Regions from separate parts of the Vibrio sp. VB16 genome, predicted to be linked through region 2. Evidence: riboswitches for the same ligand, from Rfam matches in the RefSeq annotation. Region 2 holds a riboswitch; the other holds the start of a gene.
What was found. A riboswitch is a leader RNA that binds a small molecule or an ion and turns the genes downstream of it on or off. The one in region 2 is predicted to bind lysine.
Positions count from the first base shown of each region.

Region 1: linked by a shared signal. The riboswitch ahead of IUZ65_RS10785 (Na+/H+ antiporter NhaC family protein) and the one ahead of lysC (lysine-sensitive aspartokinase 3) in region 2 are both predicted to bind lysine.

Region 1 covers NZ_CP087590.1:2,389,245-2,396,521, forward strand. The annotation lists gene hisD (histidinol dehydrogenase) at 1-901, opposite strand, end outside; gene hisG (ATP phosphoribosyltransferase) at 905-1,801, opposite strand; His leader region at 1,912-2,033, opposite strand; gene IUZ65_RS10785 (Na+/H+ antiporter NhaC family protein) at 2,132-3,727, opposite strand; lysine riboswitch at 3,824-4,003, opposite strand; gene IUZ65_RS10790 (H-NS family histone-like protein) at 4,369-4,776, shown strand; gene IUZ65_RS10795 (inosine/guanosine kinase) at 4,848-6,152, opposite strand; gene IUZ65_RS10800 (DUF2057 family protein) at 6,316-6,984, opposite strand; gene IUZ65_RS10805 (porin) at 7,144-7,277, opposite strand, start outside.
Region 2 covers NZ_CP087590.1:3,296,172-3,303,448, reverse strand. The annotation lists gene metH (methionine synthase) at 1-1,650, shown strand, start outside; gene lysC (lysine-sensitive aspartokinase 3) at 1,766-3,124, opposite strand; lysine riboswitch at 3,225-3,402, opposite strand; gene IUZ65_RS15020 (pyridoxal-phosphate-dependent aminotransferase family protein) at 3,623-4,744, shown strand; gene IUZ65_RS15015 (PglL family O-oligosaccharyltransferase) at 4,773-6,605, opposite strand; gene uvrA (excinuclease ABC subunit UvrA) at 6,730-7,277, opposite strand, start outside.

The sequences.
Region 1 (7,277 bases), 910 kb from region 2:
AACCGAGTGCTTTTTCCGCAATGTCGGCGCGGGAAAGTTGTTTTAGCTGAGCCTGTACAGCATCGGCCACTTTATCCGCAATAACCGGTGAAGGCGTCAATAATATAACCTGAGAATCCGGGCCATGTTCTGCTTGGCTTAGTAAATCCGCCGCGACAAACTCTGGATTAGCCGTTTCATCAGCGATAACAAGTACTTCAGAAGGTCCCGCTGGCATATCAATGGCGGCTCCGCGGAAGTCATTGCTGACTTGACGTTTTGCTTCAGTTACATAAGCATTACCGGGGCCAAAAATCTTCTCTACTTTTGAAACCGTTTCGGTTCCATAAGCCATTGCCGCAATCGCTTGACCGCCACCCACATTGTACACTTCATCTATTTTACACAACTTAGCAACGTATAAAATCTCGTCGGCAATAGGCGGTGGAGAACAGAGAACAACCTGACGACAACCCGCTATTTGTGAAGGCACGCCCAACATGAGTACCGTCGATGGTAATGGCGCGCTACCACCTGGAATATACAAACCAACCTTATTGATTGGCCTTGTTAACAACTCGCAAACGACGCCAGGTTGTGTTTCAACCTTGAGTGGTTGTGGCTTTTGTGCTTTATGGAAAACAGAAATATTTTTATACGCTTGTCCAAGCGCTTCTTTCATTTTCTCTGAAAGCCTCTCCGAGGCCGCTTCTATCTCTTCGCTAGAAACACGAATGGACGCTGGCGTCACTCCATCAAATTTTTGCGTAAGTTCGAGCAGTGCTTTATCACCCTCAGAACGGACTTTTTTGATAACGCCTTGCACTGTCGCCGTAATATTTGCGCCTTCGGCAATTGCCGGACGCTCTAAAACTGAGTCTTGCTGCGATTCACTTAAAGATTGCCAAACAACAGTCTTCATGACTTACTCCATCATTTTTTCGATTGGAAGAACAAGAATTGAACTCGCACCGAGCTCTTTAAGCTGTTCCATCGTTTCCCAAAATAGATTTTCTGTACTCACTAAGTGCACGGCTACTCGGTTTGTCTCTGCGGCAAGGGGTAATACTGTTGGGTTTTCCGCACCAGGTAAAAGCGCTTTTATAGCCTCTAACTGATCAGTAGGTGCGTGCAACATGATGTATTTGGACTCTTTTGCCTGAATAACACCTTGCATACGAGTAAGTAGCTTATTGATAAGTGCTTCCTTATCTTCATCAAACTCACCGGCACGTTGAATCAATGTCGCTTTAGAACGGAAAATAACTTCGGCTTCTTTCAGCCCATTCGCTTCTAACGTTGCACCAGTTGAAACAAGATCGGCAATCGCATCCGCCAAACCAGCACGAGGGGCCACTTCTACAGACCCTTGTAAATTACAGGTACTGAACTCAACACCTTGCTCATCCATAAAGGCTTTTAGAAGGTGTGGGTAGGTAGTAGCAATACGCTTACCGTTAAGGTCTTGCGGACCGTTGTATTGCTCATCTTGATTAATAGCAATGGATAATCGACAACCACCAAAATCTAAACGACGAAGTGCCACAAATTCACTCGGTTCACCTAAGGCCACTCTGTCTAAGCGGACCTCTTCTAGCTCATTTTCACCGATAAAACCAAGGTCAACCACACCATCCATGACCAACCCAGGGATGTCATCATCACGCACAAGTAGTAAATCGATAGGCATATTTTCTGTATGGACAACTAAACGCTCACCCATCAAATTAAACTTAGCACCACACTTTTTAAGCAGTTCTTGGCATTCTTTACTTAGGCGGCCTTTTTTCTGGATGGCAATTCTGAGTCGTTGTGTTTGCATTATTCTATTCCCTGTCTGAATATTCGTTATTTTTCTAAATTCTAATTTCGCTTTGAATTACAAATTACTGGCGCGATTTTGTACATAAATACGTTGAAACATCTAAAACCAAAAAACCCTCGGGGTTTTTATTTCCCGAGGGTTCGAATCTTTGATTTGACCTCCGGGATTTATTATCTCCCGGGTATGCGTACACCGCCCGAAAGACTACTCAGGATGATGATGGTGGTGAATGTTCATTACAAATATACGCATAATTTCTTAGTTCCTTTCGCTTATAAACACACTAACTAAGCTCGATTCAATTTTCAACCTAAAAATTCGTTTTTTTTACGCATTTTGCATCTGTAGGCTTTTTGCTTTAGATATCGTCGACAATACAAAGCAGGCAATCACGAATGCAATAAAGGCAGTAGCGAATGACGTTGCGACAGAATTCGTCAATCCAAGAACAATAAAACCGACACTAGAGACAAGCGCGACAGTAATGGCATAAGGCAACTGAGTCGCAACGTGGTCGATATGATTACAACCGGCCCCCGTAGATGACAATATAGTCGTATCTGAAATTGGTGAACAGTGGTCACCGAAGACTGAACCGGCCAAAACAGCACTCAGCATAGGCAACATCATTGTTAAGTCTGTCGCACCGGCCATATCGCCTGCTATCGGTAACATTATCCCAAACGTTCCCCATGATGTTCCTGTAGAGAATGCCATTAACCCAGACAATAAAAATAAAATGACAGGTAACCAATGGACGCTAATATTGCCTTGGATTAAAGAAGACAAATAAGCCCCTGTTTTCATGTCACCGATAACCGAGCCTATCGACCATGCAAAAATCAATATTAATATAGCGCTAAACATAGATTTAGCGCCGATCCAAACTGTATTAGCAATATCGGCTATCGGTAATTTCTGCTTGAAGACGGTAAATAATGCAATAGTTAGTCCGGCTAAGCCTCCATATACGAGCGAGCGACCAACATCGGTATTTTCAAATGCCCCTAGCACTGAAAACATTTTACCGTCAGATTCTAATGCTGTGCTTCCGGTATATATCATCGACACAACCGTTGCGATAATCAAAAATAGAATAGGAAGGACTAAATCAGACACTTTTCCATATTCACTTTCTACGATATCGAGCTCTTCATTTAATTCTAAAGCTTCAGAACTGCTTTCATCAGAAGTGGATTTATTGTTTAGGGACGCTTCATGTTCATGTTTACTCATTGCACCAATATCTAATTGAAACCATGCAACAGCAAACACCATCAATAATGCGAATACCGCATAGAAATTCATTGGTACTAAACGTAAATAGGCACCCAAAGCTGAATATTCAGTTAGCCCATGGCTGACTAGAATACCGCTAATAATAGTCATTATATACGCGCCCCAACTAGAGACAGGCATTAATACACACATAGGCGCTGCGGTTGAATCTAAAATATAGGCCAACTTTGCCCGTGACACATTGTAACGGTCGGTGACAGGGCGTGAGATCGCGCCAACAGCGAGGCTATTGAAATAATCATCGACAAATATAAATACACCTAAAAAGGCGGCGAGCAATTGTGAACCACGTTTACTTTTCACTCGTGTCTGAGCCCAAAGAGCGAACGCCCGAGTGCCTCCAGATAGAGTTAATAACGCGGTCATCATTCCAAGGATGACTAAAAAGGCAACAATACTCATATTCCAAGTATTGATACCTCCATCCTCGACAAATACACCTTTGACCGTAGTGCCTATATAGCTAAAGGAGTTTGATATGGAATAGTCCGCAAGGAGTAAGGCGCCTAATACTATACCAATACCCAAGGAAACTAATACACGGCGGGTAACGACAGCAAGGCCTAAAGCCATTAAAGGTGGTAATAACGATAAGGGTGACGAAGCAAAGTCTACTAAATTCATGATCTACAAAACCGATTGGTTAGAGATCTACTGCAGAATTAACATGTAAAATGTGGATATGTTAATGATAAGTGAAAGAAAACCAACAGTTTTCCAACCCACAGTAGCGCTCCATAGTTAATAAAAAATACACTATGGCAGTGTCGTAATTATTAAATACGACCCCAGCAAGCGGCTTGATAAACGCACTCACTTCGGCAATAACTCCTTTCTAGACTATTCATTGGCATCACCCCAATAGAATGTACTGATAGTTATTGCTCCTCTACCTCAGTAAACAGCTAGGATATAAGGAAAAATTCTTATATAAACCTAGAAACTGAATAAGGTGCGCGCAATTGTACGGATTTGACCATCTTTTGCAACATAAAAAGCCATCACAATGCATTTCGTTCGATAGATATGTCCATAGAATTCAATATGGCTGATATACACTATTTTTTAAATGGTTACGTAATAATGTCAGAGGAATGTCAAAATATCAGTTCGCAGAATTGGAAATATGAGGTCAATTTACAAAAATTTATATTATTCTGTCGCGAGAATAGTACGATATATATAATTTAATTCTAAATAATTTGGTATTATTTAATTTGGCTGTTATTATTATGATGTTTAATAATAATCAAATGGAAGTAAACATGTCAGAACTTACAAAAACGCTGCTCAATATTCGTAGTCTGCGTGCCTTTGCTCGCGAATTAACTTTTGAGCAATTAGAAGAAGCCCTAGAAAAACTTACCGTCGTTGTTGAAGAACGTCGTTCAGCAGCAGACGAAGAAAAAGCAGCATTAGCAGAAAGAGAAGCTAAGCTAGCTGAATATGCCCAGATGATTGCAAAAGATGGCATTGATGTTGAAGATTTAATTTCTGCATTATCTGGCGAAACCAAAACAAAAACTCGCAAGAAGCGCGAACCTCGCCCAGCTAAATATAAATATGTTGATACAAATGGCGAAGAAAAAACTTGGACAGGTCAAGGTAGAACACCATCTACTATCCAATCGCAGCTTGATGCTGGTAAACCTTTAGATGATTTCCTTATCTAAAGTAAATGAATTAAATTATTAAGAGCTCCCTAGGGAGCTCTTTTTTTATCATCCTATTAATACAACAACTATTATCTCTCCCAATACGCTTCCTCTAAACTATCTTCGCGCTCAGGTAATCCTCTTGATAATCGGGGGGAATGTTGTACTAATACTTCATAGCTCGCTCTGTTTGAATATTTACACACTTGAGAGAACGAGGAATACGTTAAATAAGGGTATTGATGCTTACTTGAATTTGGCACATTTTCTTTGTGATATCTATTTGCAGCCATATCATGCAACAACGCAGAAAGTGCCGCATCCCCTGCTCCATTGGTATTTTTAATTTTTTCAGGTCCTCCCATATAAGGCGCAATATGCGAATAAACCTTGATTGGTGACTCACACGCATCCTTGATGGTTGGTCGACTAAACTCGAATTCATTGAACTCCGCGATAGCGCCAGGCAACAGTGGCAACGTGGTTGGTCTTTTGGCACTCTCTTCGGTATAACCAGCCATAAACAGCCCTACAGGGCCCGCGGTACACAATACTAAGTCAACCCAATCCAACGCCTTGTCTGCTGCTAACAGAGGGTCTGCATTACCGGTGAGCGCCTCGGCTTCGTCTTCGTTCATCGCAACAACTGACACATGGTCGTTTAAAAACTGTTGCCAAAACAGTGGGTCATCTTGAATAACAAACTTTGTACCAAGCGTAAGCACCACAGGGACATGATATTTTTTGGCGTACTCTATCGCTCGCATTGTTGCATCCGGCATCGGGTCGCCTTCTTTACAACGGACCAAATACGCCGTTAACACCAAAGCAGAAGCATTTTCAAAAATCGATTCAGGGATACTATCTGGACGCAGCTGATTCATCTGTCCTTCACTTATAGCGAAGGTTCGTTCACCGTTGTCCGATATCAACGCAAAACAGCGTCCAATCGCGCCAGTGACTGATTGAAGGTAGTTAAGATCCATACGGCTAGAGGTATTACACAAATAGCGATACCCATAGCTGCCGATTTCAATGTCTTTGCTCATCACACCCAACAGGGTCGATTTGTCATCAGCAAGAACGGAATAATTATGTAGCGTATTTCCTATCGTTCCACCCGCAAACTCATTGCTTATCAGTTCATCGCGTTTTAGTTGCTGATAAAGTGCCTCCGCTGTTTCGTCATCAATAACCAGCGAATGACCTTTACTGAGACCATATTTTTCGATGAAATGATCGGGCACTCGAGCTTCGATATCCACTAATGTTTGATCAATCCCAATGATATGCGTTCTTGTCATCCTTTTATTAGTTTGTACTTGAGTCACTAAAGGATCGCGCGCATTAACGGGAAAGTAGTGTTTAGATTTGCGTTGACCGGGAAATTTCATAGAAAGGTTCTGCTGCTAGTAAGGGCGTATGTCCAATTCTAGCCTTTGTTATTTATAACAGCAATATGACGGTAAAAAGCAAACGTTTCCGTATTAGGAATAATATTCAGACAATAAAAAACCGCCAATAACAAATTATTGACGGTTTGGTATAAATGGAGGATTATTCTTGGTCAATCATCCATCTACGGAATTCTTTACGCTCGGCTTTAGAGGCTTTTAGATACCAAGCTTTTAGTTGATCGAGGTTAACACTGCTGCCAGATAAACTTCCTTTTGCAGCGCTCTCATTCCCAACAGAACTTCCTGCCGCAGCGGTTGTTGCTGCAACTGCTGCTAATTCCGCTTTCGCGGTAATTTCAGCCTCGCTACCGAAGAAGATGGCGTTGTTCTCGTTGTGCTCTACAACAAGTTCATCAACATCTTGGTACGGCATAAAGCCATCTTTGCCTTCGAGTTTCTGGTAGGTATATTCTACATCCCCATTCGAATCGACCAATCTCATTTTTGGTACGCCTTCAAAATGTCGAGTTGCCCACTCATAATTGTTCATTTGAGGTGCAATAATTTCTAAGTCTTGTCCATTGGTTTCAAACATCATTATGAATGGGGCAGAGTCAAACACTTTCTTACTTGAACCTTTTCCGAGCCGCGCAGATACTTTTACTACCACCTGAGTAAACCCATCCTTTAACTCGTAGGGGCCACTCCAAGATTCAGGTTCTTGTTCATTTATTACCAAAACCCGTATATTTTTACCTGGAATCAACTCAGCTGACGATACTGCACCTGATAGCACTAAACCAATTAGCACATAGAATATGCGTTTCATATTATTCCTTAATTTATTCAAACACTAAAATTGTCATTCCGCTTCATGATACCGATTCTAAGTAGTAGAGCCAAGCCCATAGACGGTATTTATTCACGCAATAAAAAAACCACCCTACGGGTGGTTTTTTTGGATTCTATTTGAAACTAGAGTTTCAGATTAGAATTCTACTTTAGCGCCTACAGCATAGCCAACTTCGCTATCGTCTACGTCGTTGCCGCCAATTTCAGCGTAAAGCGTTGTAGCTGGAGCAATTGCGTAACCTGCGTTAACGAAGTAGTTAGTAACGTCGT
Region 2 (7,277 bases):
GTCGAAGATACAGAACAGGCAAGAGTAAATGCTTCTAAGCCACTGCACGTCATTGAAGGCCCTTTAATGGATGGCATGAATGTAGTTGGTGATTTGTTTGGTGAAGGGAAAATGTTTTTGCCGCAAGTGGTTAAATCTGCGCGGGTAATGAAGCAAGCTGTCGCTCATTTAGAGCCCTTCATTAATGCCTCGAAAGAAGAGAGTCGCGCAAACGGAAAAATCCTGCTTGCGACAGTTAAAGGTGATGTACACGATATCGGTAAGAATATTGTGGGTGTTGTTTTACAGTGTAATAACTACGAGATAATTGACCTTGGTGTAATGGTTTCTTGCGAAAAAATTCTCAAGGTGGCTAAGGAAGAGAAGGTCGATATTATTGGTTTGTCTGGCTTGATTACTCCCTCGCTAGATGAAATGGTGCATGTAGCCAAAGAGATGGAACGACAGGGATTCGATCTTCCACTTCTAATCGGTGGCGCGACGACATCGAAAGCCCATACTGCTGTCAAGATTGAACAGAATTATAGCCATCCAGTTGTTTACGTAAATAATGCTTCGCGTGCTGTTGGTGTTTGCTCATCATTACTTTCGGATGAATTGCGTCCAGCGTTTGTCGAAAAAGTTGAACAAGACTATGTCAAAGTTCGAGATCAACATAATCGTAAAAAACCTCGTACAAAGCCTGTTTCATTGCAAAGAGCAAGAGACAATAAAGTTGTGATTGACTGGCAGAATTATACCCCTCCAGAACCTGAAAAAATAGGCGTGCACGTTTTTGAAAATTTTGATGTAGCCAGCTTGAGACGTTATATAGATTGGACTCCTTTCTTTATGACATGGACGCTTATGGGTAAGTACCCTAAGATTTTTGAACATGAAGAAGTCGGTGAAGAGGCGAAAAGGTTATTTGATGATGCGAATGAATGGTTGGACAAAATAGAACGCGAAGGCTTACTTAAAGCAAGTGGCATTTGTGCTTTACTTCCTGCCGCAAGTATTGGTGACGATATCGAAGTGTATACGGATGAATCACGTACTCAAGTTGCTAAAGTACTACACAATTTACGTCAGCAGACAGAAAAGCCTAAAGGCTTTAACTATTGTTTGAGTGACTATATTGCCCCCAAATCTAGTGGTAAAAAGGATTGGATTGGAGGGTTTGCGGTTACAGGTGGTATTGGTGAGCGCGAACTGGCCGATAAGTTTAAAGCGGATGGTGATGACTACAATGCAATCATGGTTCAGGCTGTGGCCGATCGATTAGCAGAAGCGTTTGCTGAATGTTTGCATGAAAAAGTGCGTAAAGAGGTTTGGGGTTACTCTCCCGAGGAGACATTATCCAACGAAGATCTTATTAGAGAGAAATACCAAGGTATTAGGCCTGCACCTGGTTACCCAGCTTGTCCTGAGCATACAGAAAAAGGTGCTCTATGGGAGCTTCTTAATGTTGAAGAAGCGATTGGTATGTCTTTGACGTCCAGTTATGCAATGTGGCCTGGAGCTTCAGTTTCTGGTTGGTATTTTTCACACCCTGATTCGCGATTTTTTGCTGTTGCTCAGATACAACAAGATCAGGTTGAAGATTATGCAGAGCGTAAAGGTTGGAATATTCTTGATGCTGAAAAGTGGTTAGGCCCTAACATCGGCTAGTAGTGAAAGCTATTGCTAGGCGAAAATAACCGTCTTTGACGGCATGAAAGAAGATAAATAACGGTGAATAAAAAGGCTTGGCTAAAGATACCAAGCCTTTTTTATTCGAAGTCCATTACTCGCGTAGTTCGAATAATTCTCTATGTAGATCCTGAACGGCTCGACGGGAATCGACTGAGCGTACTAAGAAACACAAATTGTGCGGACTAGCACCATAGCAAATCATACGCAGATTGAAGTCTTCTAGCGTACTGAATACTTTTTTTGCGTAACCTTTACATTCACTCATATTGTTGCCAATAAGTGCGACCAAACAGAGGTTTTGTTCAACTTCTACAGTACAAAGTTCTTCAAGTTCTTTTTGAGCGTCACTAGGTAGTTCTGGCGCGCCACCAGAGGTGTTCGTTTGGTCAAGGGTAAGCGATACACTTACTTCTGACGTAGTGATCAGATCAACGGAAATCTTATACTTCGCTAGAATTTTAAACACGTCGGCTAAAAATCCATACGCTTGAAACATATTCGGACTACGCAGCGTTACCATGGTTTGGTTTCCGCGTAATGCTAACGCTCTAAACAGCGGTGAACTTCTAACTTCTTGTCTGATCCACGTTCCTCCTTTTTCTGGTTCTTTAGACGAGCCTACGAACACGGGAATACCATGGCGTAAAGCGGGAACTAATGTTGATGGGTGTAGTATTTTGGCTCCGAAGTTTGCCATTTCGGAGGCTTCGCTGAAACTAATTTCAGGGATGGGTGCAGCCTTCGCTACTATGCGTGGGTCTGTCGTGTAAATACCAGGAACATCGGTCCATATCTCTAGGCCTGAGGCTTCAACAGATTCCGCGATTAATGCGGCACTATAGTCACTGCCACCACGACCAAATGTCGTCGTATTACCATCTATATCAGCGCCAATAAAGCCTTGTGTAACGACAACATAATCGCGACATAAAGGGATGAGTTTTTTTTGTGCTAAGCTGGCAACCGAATCTAATTCAGGTTCTGCTTTTCCGTAAACGCTGTTGGTTCTCATTATATCGCGAATGTTAAAACGTGCAGCATTTAGACCTCGCTCTCTTAGTATTTGAGTAAGCAAGTGGGTTGACATCCGTTCGCCATAAGCAACCATGTGGTCTGTGAGCTTATCGCTACTTTGGAATGATGCGGCTTCAGCAGCCGATGCCACGCTCTTTAATAAAGAGGCGACGGCTTGTTCTGTTTCTAAAGGGTCGGCGAGTTTGTCAATAATGGCATAATGGATATCTTCAAGTTGTTCAATGACAATACGACGACGTTGTTCGTCTTGAACACCATTTGCCAACTCAACCAACAAATTTGTCACACCAGAGCAAGCACTAATGACGATAAGTTTTGTGTTTGGATTATTCTCGATTATCTCAGCACAACGGCTCATGGCTTCAAAGCTGGCAACGCTTGTGCCACCAAATTTTGCTACATTGAATGCGCTCACGGCATTTCTCCCTGTATGTATTCAAATTAACAGTATTTCTATTTTTGTTATATTGAAGAGAGATTACTAGAGCAGAGGAAAAGCATTAGACATGGATGCGGACCTCAGAAGCTCTTCACCAAACAAGGTTGGTGACAATTGGTAGGATTCAGCCTACTCAACCGATGATCATTCACACTCAATGAAGTGTCATCTCGGCACTGCTCCCCCTGAATGCTTTGTCTCGGAGTTAAGGCTCCACAAAACACCTGCCTGGGCAATGCTCCTCTTCTGCTATAAAGCGAATTATCTAAATCAAGTTCAAAAAATCCAGACCTATTCATTGAACGATGTTGACGTCTAAATGTCAATTGTTAAAACGAATATTTGCCCAGTATTTATACAACTTACAAACGGTTCTTTATCAAGTGGTTTGACCTCTATACTAGAGTCGAATTGTTGGATGATGAATTATGAGTTAGTCTTTAATACCCTACACGTCTTATAAAAGGAATAATTATGACGATACAGAGCTTTATACCTCCTCATAGAACATTAATGGGGCCCGGTCCTTCAGATATTTCACCGCAAGTTTTGCAAGCGTTGAGCCGTCCAACGATAGGGCATCTTGACCCATTATTCATCAATATGATGGATGAACTAAAACAGCTTCTTAAATACGCTTTCCAAACAGAGAACACGTTTACTATTGCGGTATCTGCACCGGGCAGTGCTGGTATGGAAGCTTGTTTTGTCAACCTAGTAGAAGCTGGTGATAAAGTGGTTGTATGCCGAAATGGTGTGTTTGGTGAAAGGATGCGTGAGAATGTCATCCGCTGCGGTGGTGAAGCTGTCGTGGTTGATAATGAATGGGGCGAACCTGTTGATGTTAGAAAAGTAAGAGATGCCCTTGACGCTAACCCTGATGCAAAAATTTTAGCCTTCGTACATGCTGAAACCTCTACAGGCGCTCTCAGTGACGCACAAGCTTTGGCTTCTTTAGCGCAAGAGCGAGGGGTCTTGACCATTGTTGATGCGGTGACTTCGCTTGGAGGCGTGCCGTTGAAAGTAGACGAATGGGGATTAGATGCGGTGTATTCTGGTAGTCAAAAATGTCTGTCCTGTGTGCCTGGTCTATCTCCTTTGACTTTTTCTGCAGCGGCTATTCAGCGCATTCAAAATAGAAAGTCACCTGTGCAGAGTTGGTTTTTAGATCAAAGTTTAGTTTTGGGTTACTGGAGTGGTGAAGGTAAACGTAGTTATCATCACACCGCACCTGTAAATAGCCTTTATGCACTACATGAAGCCTTGTTGTTACTAAAAAATGAAGGATTAGAAAATGCATGGAAACGGCATCAGGCCATGCATGAAAAATTGAAGAATGGTTTAGAGTTAATGGGGATTCAATTTGTAGTAGATGAAGATTATCGACTGCCACAACTCAACGCCGTATATATACCTGAAGGGGTAGACGATGGCGCAGTTAGAGCAACGTTACTGAATGAGTATAACTTAGAAATAGGTGCCGGTTTGGGAGCATTAGCTGGAAAGACATGGCGTATCGGATTGATGGGATATGCCTCGAGAAATGAAAACGTGGCTCTATGTCTAAAAGCATTAGACGAGACTTTACACCAATAAACTCGTAAGTAGGGTGGTTTGTACCACTCTACTTTTTAGTCGTCCCCTCTTTTTTTTCGGTATCAAAGTCAACTGAAATGCTCTCCTCTTCAATCACATTCTTCTCAGTATTTTGGTTGAGTTCTTCACCTACAACAATAGGCTCTATGTCTATAGTCGAAAAATCATGATTTGGAAACAAGAAACTGGCTTCTGAACGTATTTGATTTGCTTTGCTTATTTCACCTAAACCTAAATAGGCCATGATCAGATTGCTGTAATATAGTTCTTGAGGTTTTTGTCTAATAGCTTGTAAAGCCCAGACTATGTATTGTTTGATGGCAAGCGCATCATCAGTTAATAATCCCTGCTTAAGAGAGGCACTGTATAGATTCCACTCGTAGCGCAATTGTTGCGATATGGGATAGGCGGTTTGTGTCAGAATTCTTGAGTCTTTTGGAAAAGAGTGTTCAAACCTAAACAATGTCATGTTTGTTTGTAATGCCATCAGCATATAAGCAGATGTGATCGTTGGAACAACAAAGCTAGTGCTTCTTATCAGAACCTTGGTAACCTTAGAAATAGAGTGGATTTTGTATTTTGAGGTTCTTTGATCGATCCAATATAAAAGTATGATGAAAACCAACCAGTGAATAGCGGAATGATAAAAAGGTGCGCCCATCTGGCTATGCAACACTATAGGTATAAATAGGCTAAATATGGCTAATCGAGTTCCTCTACGTGCAGAGTATATTTTGAACAGCACCATTATCATCGCAAGGAAAATACCCACAATTGGAATCAGCCCTCCTTCTATTCCCCAATAAAGAGTTTCATTTAATGGATGCTCGACAGATGAGTATCCTACCGGGTAATCGGCGTTTAATTGATGTTGTCTCGCAGAATACAAAATATATTCGGGCTCAAATCGTCCATACCCGTATCCAGTAAAAGGTTTTTCTATGAGCATATCTATCGCTTGTGGAAATAACGTAGATCTCTCTATTTGTTGTTTTTGAAAGGACTGCGCGTCAACGCTATTGGCGGAAATAAGTATCAAACCAAACCCTATTCCAGCCACTGATGATGATATCCAACCGCTGAATCTTTGTGGTGTTGAGAATCGATACAAATAGGTTGCAATAATAACAAAACCGAATGCCGTACCTATCCATTCTAATTCGCGTGCAAGAATGATAATTAGAGGCGCAGTGATCAGAGGTACCAAGTAAAGAAACAGTGTTCGGCTTACTTTTTGACCATACTTTCTTTGTTGTCTCGCAAGTAAATACCCAGAGATAACGAGACCAGTAGATATGAAACTAACCATGACACTGGGGTCTTGGAAAATACCGAAAGGCATTTGAGTGAACGTGTTAGAACCAAGCAGTTCCTTAGGTAATAAGTTAAAAAACTGAACATAACCAAGTATCACTTCGATTATGGCGGCGATGACAATAAACCAAAGTAAACGTTGTTTATGGAGATTACTGAGATTAAATTGCTGCAATACGACGAAAAATAGCCATCCCGACCAAAGACTGGCGAGCCGAGGTAGTGTAAGGACCCAGAGATTAGCTATTGGATAAAAAACAGGTAATGTCAGTATGAGACAACAGATCAATAGGACAATAGTTAACTTGGTGTAGCGAATCCGTTTTGTGCTAGCAATATGGTAAAAGCCAATGGCAATGATTAATCCAAGGCAAGCCCAAATAAGGATATTGAATGGGAGAGCTAACCCTATACCATCTGAATTTGGGATATAAATGTGCATGGCGATGATAAAGACAAAGCCAATTGTGAACATAAATGTGCGGTTAAGCGGCGCCTTAGCTTTCTGAGGAGCGAGTCTTGTCCCACTAAGGTGAATGATAGCCATTATTGGATCCCTAAATAAAAAGCGAGCTTCGCTCGCTTTTCTACTGTACCTTTTTTTTTTAAGACTACCTAGAGTCTATTGTTTTTAACGCGGGTGATGTTCAAAATCACATATTTGTTCTGGACTATTTTTTAGATTTTAGCATGGGTTTCAAAAACCGTGCTGTATGAGACCCTTTCACCTTAGCGACTTCTTCTGGTGTACCTTCAGCTATAATTTTACCACCACCATTGCCACCTTCAGGCCCAAGATCAATTACCCAATCAGCCGTTTTGACCACATCTAAATTATGCTCAATAACCACAACGGTATTACCATGATCTCTTAACCTATGCAGTACAGTTAATAGTTGTTGAATATCGTGGAAGTGTAGGCCTGTTGTAGGTTCATCCAAGATGTATAGTGTTTGGCCCGTGTCGCGTTTAGAGAGCTCTTTTGCAAGTTTTACACGTTGTGCTTCGCCACCAGAAAGCGTTGTAGCAGCTTGACCTAGTCGTATATAAGATAATCCCACATCCATCAGTGTTTGTAGTTTTCGTGCAATCACTGGCACTGGGGCAAAATATTCTCTGGCATTCTCTACCGTCATTTGCAGCACTTCATCGATAGATTTCCCCTTGTACCTTACTTCCAAGGTTTCACGGTTGTAGCGTTTGCCTTTGCAAACATCAC